Linked DNA regions of Pseudoxanthobacter soli DSM 19599. The protein of the gene in region 1 binds, or shares a complex with, the protein of each later gene. Links are inferred from orthologs where the notes say so. Each region holds a gene or a part of one and is shown on either strand. Other genes may lie near its edges.

Evidence for each region.
Region 2: the proteins of accC (region 1) and accD are in contact, whole or in part, in a solved structure (PDB 8UXZ), measured with the Escherichia coli proteins. The link is inferred for Pseudoxanthobacter soli DSM 19599 from one-to-one orthologs.

Annotation. Positions count from the first base shown.
Region 1 is NZ_FRXO01000001.1:875,440-882,242, reverse strand. Bases 1,258-4,207 are described here. They hold accC (acetyl-CoA carboxylase biotin carboxylase subunit), read right to left. Parts: upstream 3,436-4,207; coding sequence 2,080-3,435; downstream 1,258-2,079. Other genes in these bases: aroQ (type II 3-dehydroquinate dehydratase), read right to left, coding at 3,975-4,207; accB (acetyl-CoA carboxylase biotin carboxyl carrier protein), read right to left, coding at 3,438-3,908; aat (leucyl/phenylalanyl-tRNA--protein transferase), read right to left, coding at 1,258-1,895. In the rest of the region: BUF17_RS03735 (hydrogen peroxide-inducible genes activator), read left to right, coding at 1-59; BUF17_RS23505 (DUF2155 domain-containing protein), read left to right, coding at 251-1,069; more of aat, read right to left, coding at 1,221-1,257; more of aroQ, read right to left, coding at 4,208-4,421; BUF17_RS03705 (DsbA family protein), read right to left, coding at 4,705-5,520; BUF17_RS03700 (M48 family metalloprotease), read right to left, coding at 5,603-6,803. UniProt on the Escherichia coli protein: This protein is a component of the acetyl coenzyme A carboxylase complex; first, biotin carboxylase catalyzes the carboxylation of the carrier protein and then the transcarboxylase transfers the carboxyl group to form malonyl-CoA.
Region 2 is NZ_FRXO01000005.1:252,829-259,552, reverse strand. What follows is about bases 1-2,871. They hold accD (acetyl-CoA carboxylase, carboxyltransferase subunit beta), read right to left. Parts: upstream 1,957-2,871; coding sequence 1,045-1,956; downstream 1-1,044. Other genes in these bases: trpA (tryptophan synthase subunit alpha), read right to left, coding at 2,032-2,871; BUF17_RS13935 (bifunctional folylpolyglutamate synthase/dihydrofolate synthase), read right to left, coding at 1-1,022. Also shown: more of trpA, read right to left, coding at 2,872-2,892; trpB (tryptophan synthase subunit beta), read right to left, coding at 2,904-4,061; BUF17_RS13915 (phosphoribosylanthranilate isomerase), read right to left, coding at 4,183-4,872; enoyl-ACP reductase FabI, read right to left, coding at 5,122-5,985; fabB (beta-ketoacyl-ACP synthase I), read right to left, coding at 6,093-6,724.

The DNA.
Region 1 (6,803 bases):
GCGATGCGCTGGCGCCGAAGGGGGCAAAGGGCGCTCGTCCGCTGCAGCGCGCGGTATAGCCGTGACCGACGGGCGTCATCGGCAGGAACGCCACAGTCCGGCCGGATAACGCCGATAATGAACGCGGTGTCTTCTTACCGGCGGCTGGATGCTTTGCCCGCAACGCGACGCGGTGGTAAGGGGACGGAATCGGCGGGACGGCCGGAGTGTTGCGAGCGTGAGTGGTGCGGTGAAAGCAGGGCGCGCGGGATTGGCAAATATCCGTATGGCGGGGCTCGGCACGGCGCTGTGCGTCGCAGGCGCCGGCATGTCCGTGCTTTCGGCCAATGCCGCCTTCGCTCAGGCGTTCTCCGATCCGCCGATGCAGGGCGAGATGGCGCCGGCACCAGGCCAGCCGGTGCCCCTCGGTCAGCCGGTCCCTCTCGGTCAGCCGATGCCCCTTGATCAGCAGGCGCCGCAGGGCCAGCCGATGCCGCAGGGCCAGCCCGCTCCGCAGGCCGCGCCCCAGCCCGCACCGCAGCAGCCCGCGCCTCAGCCCCAGCCTGACCCGACGACCCAGGCCGCGCCGCCCCAGGAAACCCGGCTTTCGAACCCCGTGGCGGTGTTCTCCGGCCTCGACAAGATCACCGGCCGCATCATCTCTTTCGATGCCTATATCGACGAGACCGTGCAGTTCGGCGCCCTCAGGGTGACGCCGCGCGCCTGCTACTCGCGCCCGTCGACCGAAGCGCCGCGAACCGACGCCTTCCTCGAGGTCGACGAGATCACTCTCGACAATCAGGTCCGCCGCATCTTCACCGGGTGGATGTTCGCTGCTAGCCCGGGTCTCAACGCCGTCGATCACCCGATCTACGACGTGTGGCTGACGGATTGCCGCGTCTCCTCCGAGGTGCCTCCGCCGGACGGCTTCGATGCCAGCCGCTTCACCAAGGAAGGCCTCGATCTCATTCCCCGTCCGGAAGGCTGGGTCTCCGAGCCGTTGCCGAAGCCGACCATGGGCGGCGCCGGCACCGAGGTCGGCGGCGGGACCGATCAGGACCAGCCGAGCACCGATCAGCCGGAAGACTGATCCCCCGCTATTGCGGGGAGCGGTGGCAAAGGCGGGATAAAACCCTTCGGTGGTCCACCGCGTGAGCAGCCTCATCAGGGCGTGGGCGGCCGCTTCATTGCGGGGCGATTGCCGGGCGCGTTTTTCCCTATGGCCGGACGCTATCGTGCCGTTACGAAGCGCACTGATACCGTTCGATCACGGCGAGCACCTCGGCGCCGCTCGCGTCATGCGGCAGGCGCTCGAAATCGCCGATCCCCAGCATGGCCGCATCGAGCCGGGCCTGATAGTCGCGCCGCCCGATTTCCACGGCGCCGAACCGGCTCAGATGCTCGGTGATGAACTGGGTGTCGAGCAGGGTGAAGCCACCTGCGACGAGCCGCGCGACGAGGTGGACAAGCGCGACCTTCGAGGCATCCCGCTCGCGCGAAAACATGCTCTCGCCGCAGAAGGCGAGGCCGAGCCTGACACCGTAAAGCCCCCCGACGAGACGCCCGCCTTCCCAGCATTCCACGGTGTGGCAGTGTCCGATATCGAACAGGTCGCGGTAGAGCCGGCGGATGCGGCGGCTGATCCAGGTCTTGCGGCGTCCGGGCGCCGGTTCCGCGCAGGCCTCGATCACGGCGTCGAAATCATGGTCGACGCGGACCTCGAACACGTCCTGCCGGACGGTGCGGGCGAGCCGGCGGGGAATGTGGAAGGTGTCGAGCGGCAGCACGCCGCGCTGATCGGGCTCGATCCAGAACAGGCTCGGATCGTCCGCGGCCTCGGCCATCGGGAAGATGCCGCACGCATAGGCCTTGAGCAGGACCTGCGGCGTGATTTCCAGGACGGCGTCGTTCTTCATGGGCAGTGCTCCCGGATGCCGTCGCCTCCCCGAACGCCTGCCGGCCGGACGGAATCATCGGGTCGGCAGCAACGGGAACAGCGTACCGCACCGGAGCCGGTCGCGAACAGACGGAATTACCCGTCGGTTCGCCAACGGCTCCGGCGGCCCGCCGGAAGGGCGGCGGTAGCCGTCGGCCCCGGGGTCACGCCTTGGCGGCGGCCTGCCGGGCGAGGAAGCCTTCGAGCCAGTGGATATCGTAGTTGCCGGAGGCGATATCCGGATCGTTCACCAGGGCCCGGAACAGCGGGATCGTGGTGTTGATGCCGTCGACGACGAACTCGTCGAGGCAGCGTCGCAGCCGGTTCATGCACTCTTCGCGATTGCGGCCATGCACGATCAGCTTGCCGATCAGGCTGTCGTAATAGGGCGGGATCAGATAGCCCTGATACACGCCCGAATCGACGCGCACGCCGAGGCCGCCGGGCGGATGGAAATAGGTGATCCGGCCGGGCGACGGCGTGAAGGTGGCCGGGTCCTCGGCATTGATGCGGCATTCGATGGCGTGGCCGTTGAAGCGCACGTCCGACTGCGAGAACGAGAGCTTCTCGCCCGACGCCACCTTGATCTGCTCGTTAACCAGATCGATGCCGGTGATCATCTCGGTCACCGGATGTTCCACCTGGAGGCGGGTGTTCATTTCGATGAAATAGAACTCGCCATTCTCGTAGAGGAACTCGATGGTGCCCGCGCCTTCGTAGCGAAGGATGCGCATCGCCTCGGCGACGCGCTCGCCGATCTGCTCGCGCTGGGCCTGGGTGATGGTCGGGGCGAGGGCCTCCTCCCAAACCTTCTGGTGCCGGCGCTGGAGCGAGCAATCGCGCTCGCCGAGATAGACCGCATTGCCCTGGCCGTCGCCGAACACCTGGATTTCGATGTGGCGCGGCTTGCCGAGATAGCGCTCGAGATAGACGGCATCGTCGCCGAAGGCGGCCTTAGCCTCCGAGCGGGCGGTCGAGAGCGCGTGATCGAGGTCGTTCTCGGTCATCGCGACCTTCATGCCGCGCCCGCCACCGCCGGCGGCGGCCTTCACCAAAAGCGGGAATCCGATCTCGGCGGCGACCCGGCGGGCCTCTTCCTCGGTACGGATCTCGCCTTCGGACCCCGGCACAACCGGCAGGCCGAGGCGCTTCGCGGTGCGCTTGGCCTCGATCTTGTCGCCCATGATGCGGATGTGGTCCGCGCTCGGCCCGATGAACTTGATGCCGTGGGCGGCGAGGATCTCGGCGAACCGGGCGTTTTCCGACAGGAAGCCGTAGCCCGGGTGAACGGCCTCGGCACCGGTGATCTCGCAGGCGGCGAGCAGCGAGGGAATGTTGAGATAGCTGTCGCGCGCCTGCGGCGGGCCGATGCACACGCTCTCGTCGGCGAGGCGGACGTGCATGGCGTCGGCGTCGGCCGTCGAATGCACGGCGACGGTCGCGACCCCGAGCTCCTTGCAGGCCCGCAGGATGCGCAGCGCGATCTCGCCGCGGTTGGCGATGAGGATCTTCGAGAACATGGTCACTCGACGATCACGAGCGGCTCGCCGTACTCGACCGGCTGGCCGTCCTCGATGAGGATCTTCGTCACCGTTCCGGCGCGGGGCGCGGGAATCTGGTTCATGGTCTTCATCGCCTCGACGATCAGCAGGGTCTGGCCCGCCGCGATCTTGTCGCCGACTTCGATGAACGGCTTCGCGCCCGGCTCCGGCGCGAGATAGGCGGTGCCGACCATCGGCGACTTCACCGTGCCGGGATTGGTCGCGGGATCGAGCGCAGCCGGCGCAACCGGGATCGCAGCCGCCACGGCGGGAGCGGCGAGGGGGGAAGCCGCCGCCGGCGCCGCCATCACGGTGGTCGGCTGGGCATAGCGCGCGATGCGGATGCGCAGGTCGCCCTGCTCGACCTCGATCTCGGAGAGTGCGGTCTCCGTCAGCAGGTCGGCGAGTTCACGGATCAGCGACTGGTCGATGGTCGGTTTCTTGATTGTCATGAGCCTTCGGAAAAATTGGGGCCTTCGGAAAGTCGGGCCGATGCGTGGTTCGCATCCGGGGGCGCGTCAGGCGGCATCCGGTATGAGGATCGCCGCCAGCGCCTCCAGGGCGAGGATGTAGCTGTTCGGGCCGAACCCCGCGATCACGCCTGTCGCGGCGGGCGCGATGTAGGAGTGGTGGCGGAAGCTCTCTCGGGCATGGACATTGGATAGGTGAAGTTCGACGGTCGGCAGTCCCACGGCGCGAATGGCATCGTGCAGCGCAACCGAGGTGTGGGTATAGGCGCCGGCATTGAGCGCGATGCCCTTCGCGCTGTCGGCCGCTTCGTGGATCCAGTCGACCAGCACGCCTTCGTGGTTCGACTGGCGGAAGTCCACACTGAGGCCGAGCCGCGTTCCCGCCGCCTTGCACCGCTCCTCGATCTCCGCGAGCGTGGTGGCGCCGTAGATGCCGGGCTCGCGCTTGCCGAGGCGGTTGAGGTTCGGTCCGTTGAGGACGAGGATCGGAACCATAAGCCGGATCACCAGAAAGGCCGGGCCGGTCTGTGCCGCCGGCCATAACGTCGAACTCGGTCGCGACACCGTCCCCGGCGAAGCGGCCGCATGCTTGTCGGTCGAAGCGCCGCGGACGATCCGTCGCGCCACCGGCCTCCGTGGAGGCGGCTATCTTATAGGCGCAAGCGGGCCGCGAGGAAATGGGGTACTCGCGGTGCTCCTGCCGCGCCGCGCGGCGGTTGTGCCGACGAAAAAGGGCGGCCCGACGGCCGCCCGATCCCAGTCGCGCCGAGGCGCCGCATCAGCAGGACGAGGTACCCCCGCACTTGCGGACGGTGTCGATGCGCTCTTTCAGCGCCGCGACGCCCACGGCGCCGGGCAGGACGGCATCGCCGATCACGTAGGAAGGCGTGCCGGAGATCTGGAGAAGCTGCGCGAGATTGTGGGTTTCCTGGAGGGTATCCTCCACGTCCGGCCCCTTCATCGCCGCTTCGAGCTTGCTGCCGTCGATCCCGAGCTTTTCGGCGACCTGGAGCGCGCGCTTGCCGTCCGCCTGGCCCTTCATCGCGAACATCGCGCGATGGAATTCGGCGTAACGATCCGGCGCCACGTCCTTCACGGCGATCGCGACGCGCGCGGCTTCGACCGAGCCTTCCGTCAGGATGGGGAATTCCTTCAGCACGACGCGCAGCTTCGGATCCTGGTCGATCAGCGCGAAGGTGTCTTCCACCGCGCGCCGGCAGTAGCCGCAATTGTAGTCGAAGAACTCGACCAGCGTGACGTCGCCCTGCGGGTTGCCGAGCACGACCTGGTTCTTCGAATTGAGCAGCGTGTCGCTCTGCGCCTTGATGACGTCCTTCTGCGCTTCCTCCGCGGCAACTTCCTGCCGCTTCTGCAAGGCGCTGCTGACCTCGACGAGGATGTCGGGGTTGGCGATCAGATAGTCGCGCACGATCTTCTCGATGTCGGCGCGCTGCTTGGCGTCGAACGACGTCACCGGGCCGGAATCGGCCGCCAGCACCGGGGCGGCGGAGGTGAACGGAGTGGCGAGCGCCAGCACGGCGGCGAGCGCGACCGCTCCGGTGGTGTGCCGACGACGCTTCGACGGGATCAGCATGGGTGTTCTCACATCGGGGAGGAAAGGGAGGCAAATAGCAGAAAGCCTGCCGGAAGCAATAAGTTGCGGCAGGATCTTCATATCAGTTCTTGCCGGACTTGCTGGACGGCCGGGTCACGAGGTCATCAGCCTGCAGCCAGGCCGGCGTTCCCATCTTCAGCCCCATCTTCGCGCGCTGGGCATAATGGCTCGCCTGCTTGAGCTGGCCTTGAGCCGCCATGCCGCGTGCCGTTGCGAGGTCCGCCATCGCGGTCTGGCCCTGCGCGCCGTAGGCCATCGCGAGGAAACGGAAGGCCGACGCATCGTCCGGATCGGCCTGGACCACGCGGTTGAGCTCGGTCACGGCTTGCTTGGCTGAGGCCGGATCGCCGGCGCCCACCAGCGCCTGCCCATAAAGCGCACGGATCGGCGTCGCGCTTGGCGCGAGCGAGACGGCCTTCTGCAACGGCGCGATCGCGCCGCGCGGATTGCCGAGATCGAGCATCGCCTGCCCCTTCAGTTCCCAGAAATAGGGGTTGGAGGGCTGGCTTTTGATCAGGGCGTCGACCTGTCGCTGGGCTTCCTGCGGGTCACCCATGCGGTAGGCGACGACGGCGCGGGCATAGCGCGCGGGCAGGCTTGTATTCGACGGCGGGTATTGCCGCAGCGCCGTCTGCGGGGACGACGTGAAGGCGATCAGCTTGGCGCGCACCATGTCGTGCCGGGCCTGCAGCGCCGGGGGATCCTTGACGTCCCAGTAGGGGCTCGCCTCCGCCTTGGTCTCGAGGTTGGCGATGCGATCGCGCGCCATCGGGTGGCTTTGGGCATAGGGATCGGCATAGCGCGCGATCATCAGCTGCTCGTTGGCGAGCCGCTTGAACGTGTCGATCATGCCCTTCGCGGATTGCTTGGTGCGCTGAAGGAACGTCAGCGCCGAACGGTCGGCGGCGTCTTCCTCGCCGCGCTGGTAGGACAGCAGCGAGCGCTGGCCGAGGCCGATGCCGCCGGTGATGGCCGCGGCACCGCCGCCCGCCACCGATCCATTGCCCGCGGCCGCGCCGGCGACCAGCGCGCCCGCGCCGGCGATCATGCCGATGGCGGCGATGATGCCGGCCTGCGAGGCCGCCTGGTGCATGCGCGCCAGATGATTGCCCGCGATGTGACCGGTCTCGTGGGCGAGAACGCCGATCACCTCGTTCGGCGTCTTGGCCTGGGTGATCACGCCCGTGTTGATGAAGATGCGGTGGCTGTCCGCCACAAAGGCGTTGAAGCTCGAATCGTTGACGAGCACGACCTCGGTCGCC
Region 2 (6,724 bases), on another replicon or contig:
ATGAACAGCGGACGGGGGTGACGCTCCTCGAGGTCGGCCATCACGCCGGAGATCGCCTCCCCGGCCGCGGGATTGTGCCCACCGTCGAGCCACAGCTCCGATCCGGGGGGGCAGAGATCGACCAGCCGGCCGGCCGACAGGCGCTGCATGCGCGCGGGCCATTCGATGGCGCCGAGGCCGCGCTCGGCCGCAGCCATCCCCGGCCACAGCGCCGCCGCGCGCAGCGCGGCGATCGCGGTTCCCGCGTTGGCGAGCTGATGGCGCCCGACGAGGCGCGGCAGTGGCAGGTCGAGCAGGGCATCCTCGTCCTGGAAGACGAGCCGCCGGCGCTCCTCGGTGACAGTCCAGTCCTGCCCGCCGAGATGCAGCGGCGCCTGCTGGCGCGCCGAGACCCGTTCGATGACTTCCGCCGCCACCGGCTGCTGCGGCGCGGAGACGACCGGCACGCCGCGCTTGATGATGCCCGCCTTCTCCCGCGCGATGCTGGCGAGATCGTCCCCGAGGAACTTCTCGTGATCCATCGAGATCGCGGTGATGACGCTGGCGAGCGGCTTTTCCACCACGTTGGTGGCGTCGAGGCGGCCGCCAAGCCCGGTTTCGAGCAGCAGCACGTCGGCCGGATGGGTGCTGAACAGCACGAGCGCCGCGGCGGTGGTGATCTCGAACACGGTGATCGGCGCGCCGTCGTTGACCCGCTCGACCTCGTCGAGCGCCGCGATCAGCGCCTCGTCGGTGACGAACCGGCCGCCGCCCGGCTGGCCGAGCCGGAATCGTTCGTGGAAATTGACGAGATGCGGCGAGGTATAGACGTGGACGCTCTTGCCCGCCGCCTCCAGGATCGCCCGCATGGTCGCGGTGACCGAGCCCTTGCCGTTGGTACCGGCGACGTGGATCACCGGCGGCAGCTTCGTCTCGGGATGGCCGAGCGCCGCGTTCAGCCGGTGCACCCGGTCGAGCGACAGGTCGATTTCCTTGGGGTGCAGCTTGGCGAGGCGCTGCAGCGTGGCGCCGGTGCGGTCCATCACGTTCGGTTCGGCCGGCCCGTCAGGCCGCGACCGTGGCGGGCACGTTCGCGACACCCTCAGCGGCGGCCGGAGCATCCGCCGGCGGCTGCCCCATCAGCACCCTCAGCACCCGCGACAGCGTCGGACGGATCTCGTGACGGTGGACCACCATGTCCACCATGCCGTGAGCCAGCAGATATTCCGCCCGCTGGAAGCCATCCGGCAGCTTCTCGCGGATGGTCTGCTCGATGACCCGCGGGCCGGCGAAGCAGATCAGCGCGCCGGGCTCGGCGATGTGGATGTCGCCCAGCATGGCATAGGACGCGGTGACGCCGCCGGTGGTGGGGTTGGTGAGCACGACGATGTAGGGAAGGCCCGCTTCCTTCAGCGCGGCGATGCCGACCGTGGTGCGCGGCATCTGCATCAGCGACAGGATGCCTTCCTGCATCCGCGCGCCGCCGGAGGCCGCGAACAGCACGAACGGGGTGCCGGCGATCCGCGCCGCATCGAGGCCGGCGATGATCGCCTCGCCGGCGGCCATGCCGAGCGAGCCGCCCATGAAGGCGAAATCCTGCACGGCGGCGGTTAGGTCGAGCCCGTCCAGCCGGCCGCGGGCGACGATCACGGCGTCATCGAGCCCGGTCTTGGCGCGGGCATCCTTCAGCCGGTCGACATAGCGCCGCTCGTCGCGGAAACGCAGCGGATCGGCCGCGACCTGCGGCGTCGGAAGCTGTTCGTAATTGCCGCCGTCGAACAGGAGCTCAAGCCGCTTGCGGCCGGGAATCTTCATGTGGTGGCCGGAGCCCGGCACCACCCACTGGTTCGCCTCGAGATCGCGATGGAACACCATCTCCCCGGTTTCCGGACACTTGATCCAGAGATTCTCGGGGACCTCGCGCCGGTTCAGGAACGAGCGGATCTTCGGGCGGACGACAGTGTTGATCCAGTTCATCAATAGCCTCGTTCAAGGCGGCTCGGCCGGGGGCAACGAACCGCATCGCACCGCCGGTCGGCGGAAATATGGCTGTCAGGCCGTGTGGGCGGTCTTCACGCCGGCGGCGAGCGCCGCGACCAGATCGCGAACCGCATCGACACTCGCCGCGGTCGCGCGGCCCTCTTCGTCGAGCGTGGCCGCCAGCGCCTGGACGATGGCAGAACCGACGACGACGCCATCGGCTATACGGCCGATGGAGGCCGCCTGCTCGGGCGTCTTCACGCCAAAGCCGACGGCGACCGGCAGATCGGTGTGCGCCTTGATGCGGCGGACCGCCTCGCCGACCACGGCGGCATCCGGCGCCGCCGTGCCGGTGATCCCGAGGATCGAGACATAATAGACGAAGCCGGAGGTGTTCGCGAGCACCGAGGGCAGACGCTTCTCATCGGTGGTGGGCGTCGCCAGCCGGATGAACGAGATACCGTGCTCGTGCGCCGGCAGGCACAGCTCGTCATCGGCCTCGGGCGGCAGGTCCACCACGATCAGCCCGTCGACCCCGGCCTTGCGGGCGGTCTCCAGGAACCGTTCGATGCCGTAGGTGTAGATCGGGTTGTAATAGCCCATCAGCACCACGGGAACGGCGTCGTCGACCTCGCGCAGCGCCGCCACCATGGCGAGCGTTCCCTCAAGCGTCTGCCCGGCCTTCAGCGCCCGCTGGGACGCGGCCTGGATCGCCGGCCCGTCCGCCATGGGATCGGAGAACGGCATCCCGATCTCGATGATGTCGGCGCCGGCCGCCGGCAGCGCGGCGAGGACCGCCGCCGACGTCGCCGGATCGGGATCGCCCGCGGTGAGGAACGTCACCAGCGCCGGGCGGCCTTCCGCCTTCAGCGCGGCGAAGCGGCGGTCGATGCGGGAGCCGGCAGCGACCGGGTTGGACAGGGGGGCGTTCATGTCGGTTCCGCTCAGATATCGAGGCCGAGATGGCTTGCGACGGAGAACACGTCCTTGTCGCCGCGGCCGGACAGATTCATGACGATGATCTCGTCCTTGCCCATGGTGGGGGCGAGCTTGATCACCTCGGCGAGCGCGTGGGCGGATTCGAGCGCCGGCAGGATGCCCTCCAGCCGCGACAGCAGCTTGAACGCCTCCAGCGTCTCCTCGTCGGTGGCCGGCACATATTTCACCCGGCCTGTGGCGTGGAGGTAGGAGTGCTCGGGGCCGATGCCGGGATAGTCGAGGCCGGCGGAGATCGAGTGGCCTTCGAGGATCTGACCGTCGGCGTCCTGCAGCAGGTAGGTGCGGTTGCCGTGCAGTACGCCCGGCCGCCCCTTGTTGAGCGAGGCGCAGTGCTCGTCGCCGTCGAGGCCGTGGCCGCCCGCCTCTACGCCGACCATCTTCACGTCGGGATCGTCGAGGAAGGGGTGGAACAGGCCGATGGCATTGGAACCGCCGCCGACGCAGGCGACGAGGACATCGGGAAGCCGGCCCTCGGCCTCCAGGATCTGGGCGCGGGTCTCCTCGCCGATCACCGACTGCAGGTCGCGCACCATCGCCGGATAGGGATGGGGGCCGGCCGCGGTGCCGATCAGGTAATAGGTCGATTCGACGTTGGTCACCCAGTCGCGCAGGGCCTCGTTCATCGCGTCCTTCAGCGTGCCCGCGCCGGACGTCACCGGCACCACCTCGGCGCCGAGCAGGCGCATGCGGAACACGTTGGGCTTCTGCCGCTCGATGTCGGTCGCGCCCATGTAGACCACGCACGGCAGGCCGAAGCGGGCACAGACCGTGGCGGAAGCGACGCCGTGCTGGCCGGCGCCGGTCTCGGCGATGATCCGCGTCTTGCCCATGCGCTTGGCCAGCAGGATCTGGCCGAGGCAGTTGTTGATCTTGTGGGAGCCGGTGTGGTTCAGCTCCTCGCGCTTCAGATAGATCTTGGCGCCGCCGAGATGCTCCGTCAGGCGGGGGGCGAAGGTCAGCGGGCTCGGGCGGCCGACATAGCTCGTCCGCAGCGCCGCGTGCTCGGCCTCGAAAGCCGGGTCGGTGCGCGCCGCGTTCCACGCCGCTTCGAGGTCGAGGATCAGCGGCATCAGCGTCTCGGCGACGAAGCGGCCGCCGAACATGCCGAAGAAGCCGCGCGCATCGGGTCCCGAACGCCAGGAATTGGCCGCCGCCCCGGACGCAGCCTCAGCCAGTTTTGCGCGTGCAACCTCGTTCACGGCCGATACCCTTTTGTGTTCCCGTTCATACGGCCCCGCCGGCATCCTGCGCCGGACGGCTCGCCGCCAGTTCCGCCTCCGCCGCGCGCGCGGCGGCGACGAACGCGGCAATCCGTTCGGGATCCTTCACGCCCGGCGCCGTTTCCACGCCGCTGGAGACATCGATACCGAACGGCCGGACTTTCGCGATCGCCTCGCGCACGTTCTCCGGGCCAAGCCCACCGGAAAGCATGAACGGCGGCGCATGGTCAAGGTGCGCAAGCAGGTTCCAGTCGAAAGCCCTGCCGTTTCCGCCGGGCCGCGACGCGCCGTGCGGCGCCTTGGCGTCGAGCAGCAGCCGGTCCGCTGCGGGGAAGTGCCCGAGCGCCTCAAGGTCCTCGGCGGTGCGCACGCCGATCGCCTTCATCACCCGGCGTCCGAACAGATCGCCGACGGCCGCGACCCGCTCCGGGGTCTCGTGGCCGTGGAGCTGGAACCAGTCCGGCCGCACCTCGTCGGAGATCGCGGCGAACATGCCGTCGCCGGCATCGACCACCAGCGCGACGATCTCGGCCCGGCCGCGCGCCAGCCGCGCGAGCTCGGCGGCTTCCTGGAACCCGAGATGGCGGGGGCTCTTCGGGAAGAACACGAAGCCGATCATGTCGGCGCCGGCATCGATGGCGGCCTCGACCGTCTCGGGCGTCTTCAGGCCGCAGATTTTGACGACGAGGGACATGGCAGACGTCCGTGAAACCGAAAGAAGCGCCGCGCTGCGCCGGTGCCGGGCCCTAGGATCCAACGCTTTGATCATATCCTTGTCGTTCAGATCGGTTCGATCCGAACGGGATATGCTCGAAGCCGGCAACGCACCGCCACCGCCCAATATGGCCCCTCGCCGGTCCGTTGCGAAGGGGCATCGGAGCGGATAAGGCGGCGCGCGAAGGTCTCCGTCATCCGACCGGCGGTCCGAACGGAACGGGCGGCGTCAGACCACCTCGGCCCGCGGCGCGGCGCCCGGGGTTCCGGCGATGCCCTGGGCGTCCTCCTGGCGCTCGACGGCCTTCAGCTCGTCGAGATGCGGCATCGAGATGATGTTGTAGCCGGAATCGACGAAATGAACCTCGCCGGTCACGCCCGACGACAGGTCGGACAGAAGATAGAGCGCGGAGCCGCCGACCTCGTCGATGGTGACGGTGCGGCCGAGCGGGGCGTGCTTGCGCTGGAAATTGAACATCAGCCGCGCATCGGACACGCCGGAGCCGGCGAGCGTGCGCACCGGGCCGGCCGAGATGGCGTTCACGCGGATGTTCTGGCGGCCGTAATCCATCGCCAGATAGCGCACGGACGATTCCAGCGCGGCCTTGGCGACGCCCATGACGTTGTAGTTCGGCATCACCCGGGTCGAGCCGCCATAGGTGAGCGTGATGAGGTTGCCGCCGTTCGGCATCAGCGCGGCGGCGCGCTTGGCGATCTCGGTGAACGAGAAGCAGGAGATCACCATGGTGCGCACGAAGTTCTCGCGCGTCGTGTCGGCGTAGCGGCCCTTGAGCTCGTTCTTGTCGGAGAACGCCACCGCGTGGACCACGAAATCGATCGAGCCCCACGCATCGCCGAGGGTGGAGAACACGCCGTCGACGGAGGCGAGGTCTTCCACGTCGCACGGCAGCAGGTGGCGCGCGCCGAGCGAGTCGGCGAGCGGCTTCACGCGCCGGCCGAACGCGTCACCCTGGTAGGTGAAGGCGAGTTCGGCGCCGTTGGCCGCAAGACGCTTGGCGATGCCCCAGGCGATCGAATGGTCGTTTGCGACACCCATCACGAGCCCGCGCTTGCCGGCCATCAACTGCGACATGTCGATCCTCTGGGTCGGGACCGCAGCGGGCGATCCGGAGATGAACGATGCCGGCGGGGTCCGCCGGCAAATTCGAGGGGCATCCGCGCTCCGGAACGACCGGCGCGTCAGGCGTCCGGATGCTTGAGCACGAGGGTGGCGTTGGTGCCGCCGAAGCCGAAGCCGTTCGACAGCACGCAGCCGAGACTGGCGTTGTCGATCCGCTCGCGCACGATCGGCATGTCGGCGAACGCCGGGTCGATCTCGTCGATGTGGGCGCTTTCGGCGATGAAGCCGTTCTGCATCATCAGGATCGAATAGATCGCCTCCTGCACGCCGGCGGCGCCCAGGGAGTGGCCGGTCAGCGACTTCGTGGCCGAGATCGGCGGGCACTTGTCGCCGAACACGGCGCGGATCGCCTCGATCTCGCGCAGGTCGCCGATCGGCGTCGAGGTGGCATGCGGGTTGATGTAGTCGACCGGCAGCTTGACGCCCTCGAGCGCGAGCCGCATGGCGCGCTGGGCGCCTTCGCCCGACGGCTGCACCATGTCGTAGCCGTCGGAGGTCGCGCCGTAGCCGGCGATCTCGGCATAGATGCGCGCGCCGCGCGCCTTCGCGTACTCGTATTCCTCGAGCACCAGCACGCCGGCGCCGCCGGCGATGACGAAGCCGTCACGGTTCTTGTCGTAGGCACGCGAGGCGACCGCGGGACGGTCGTTATAGCCGGTGGACATGGCGCCCATGGCATCGAACAGGACCG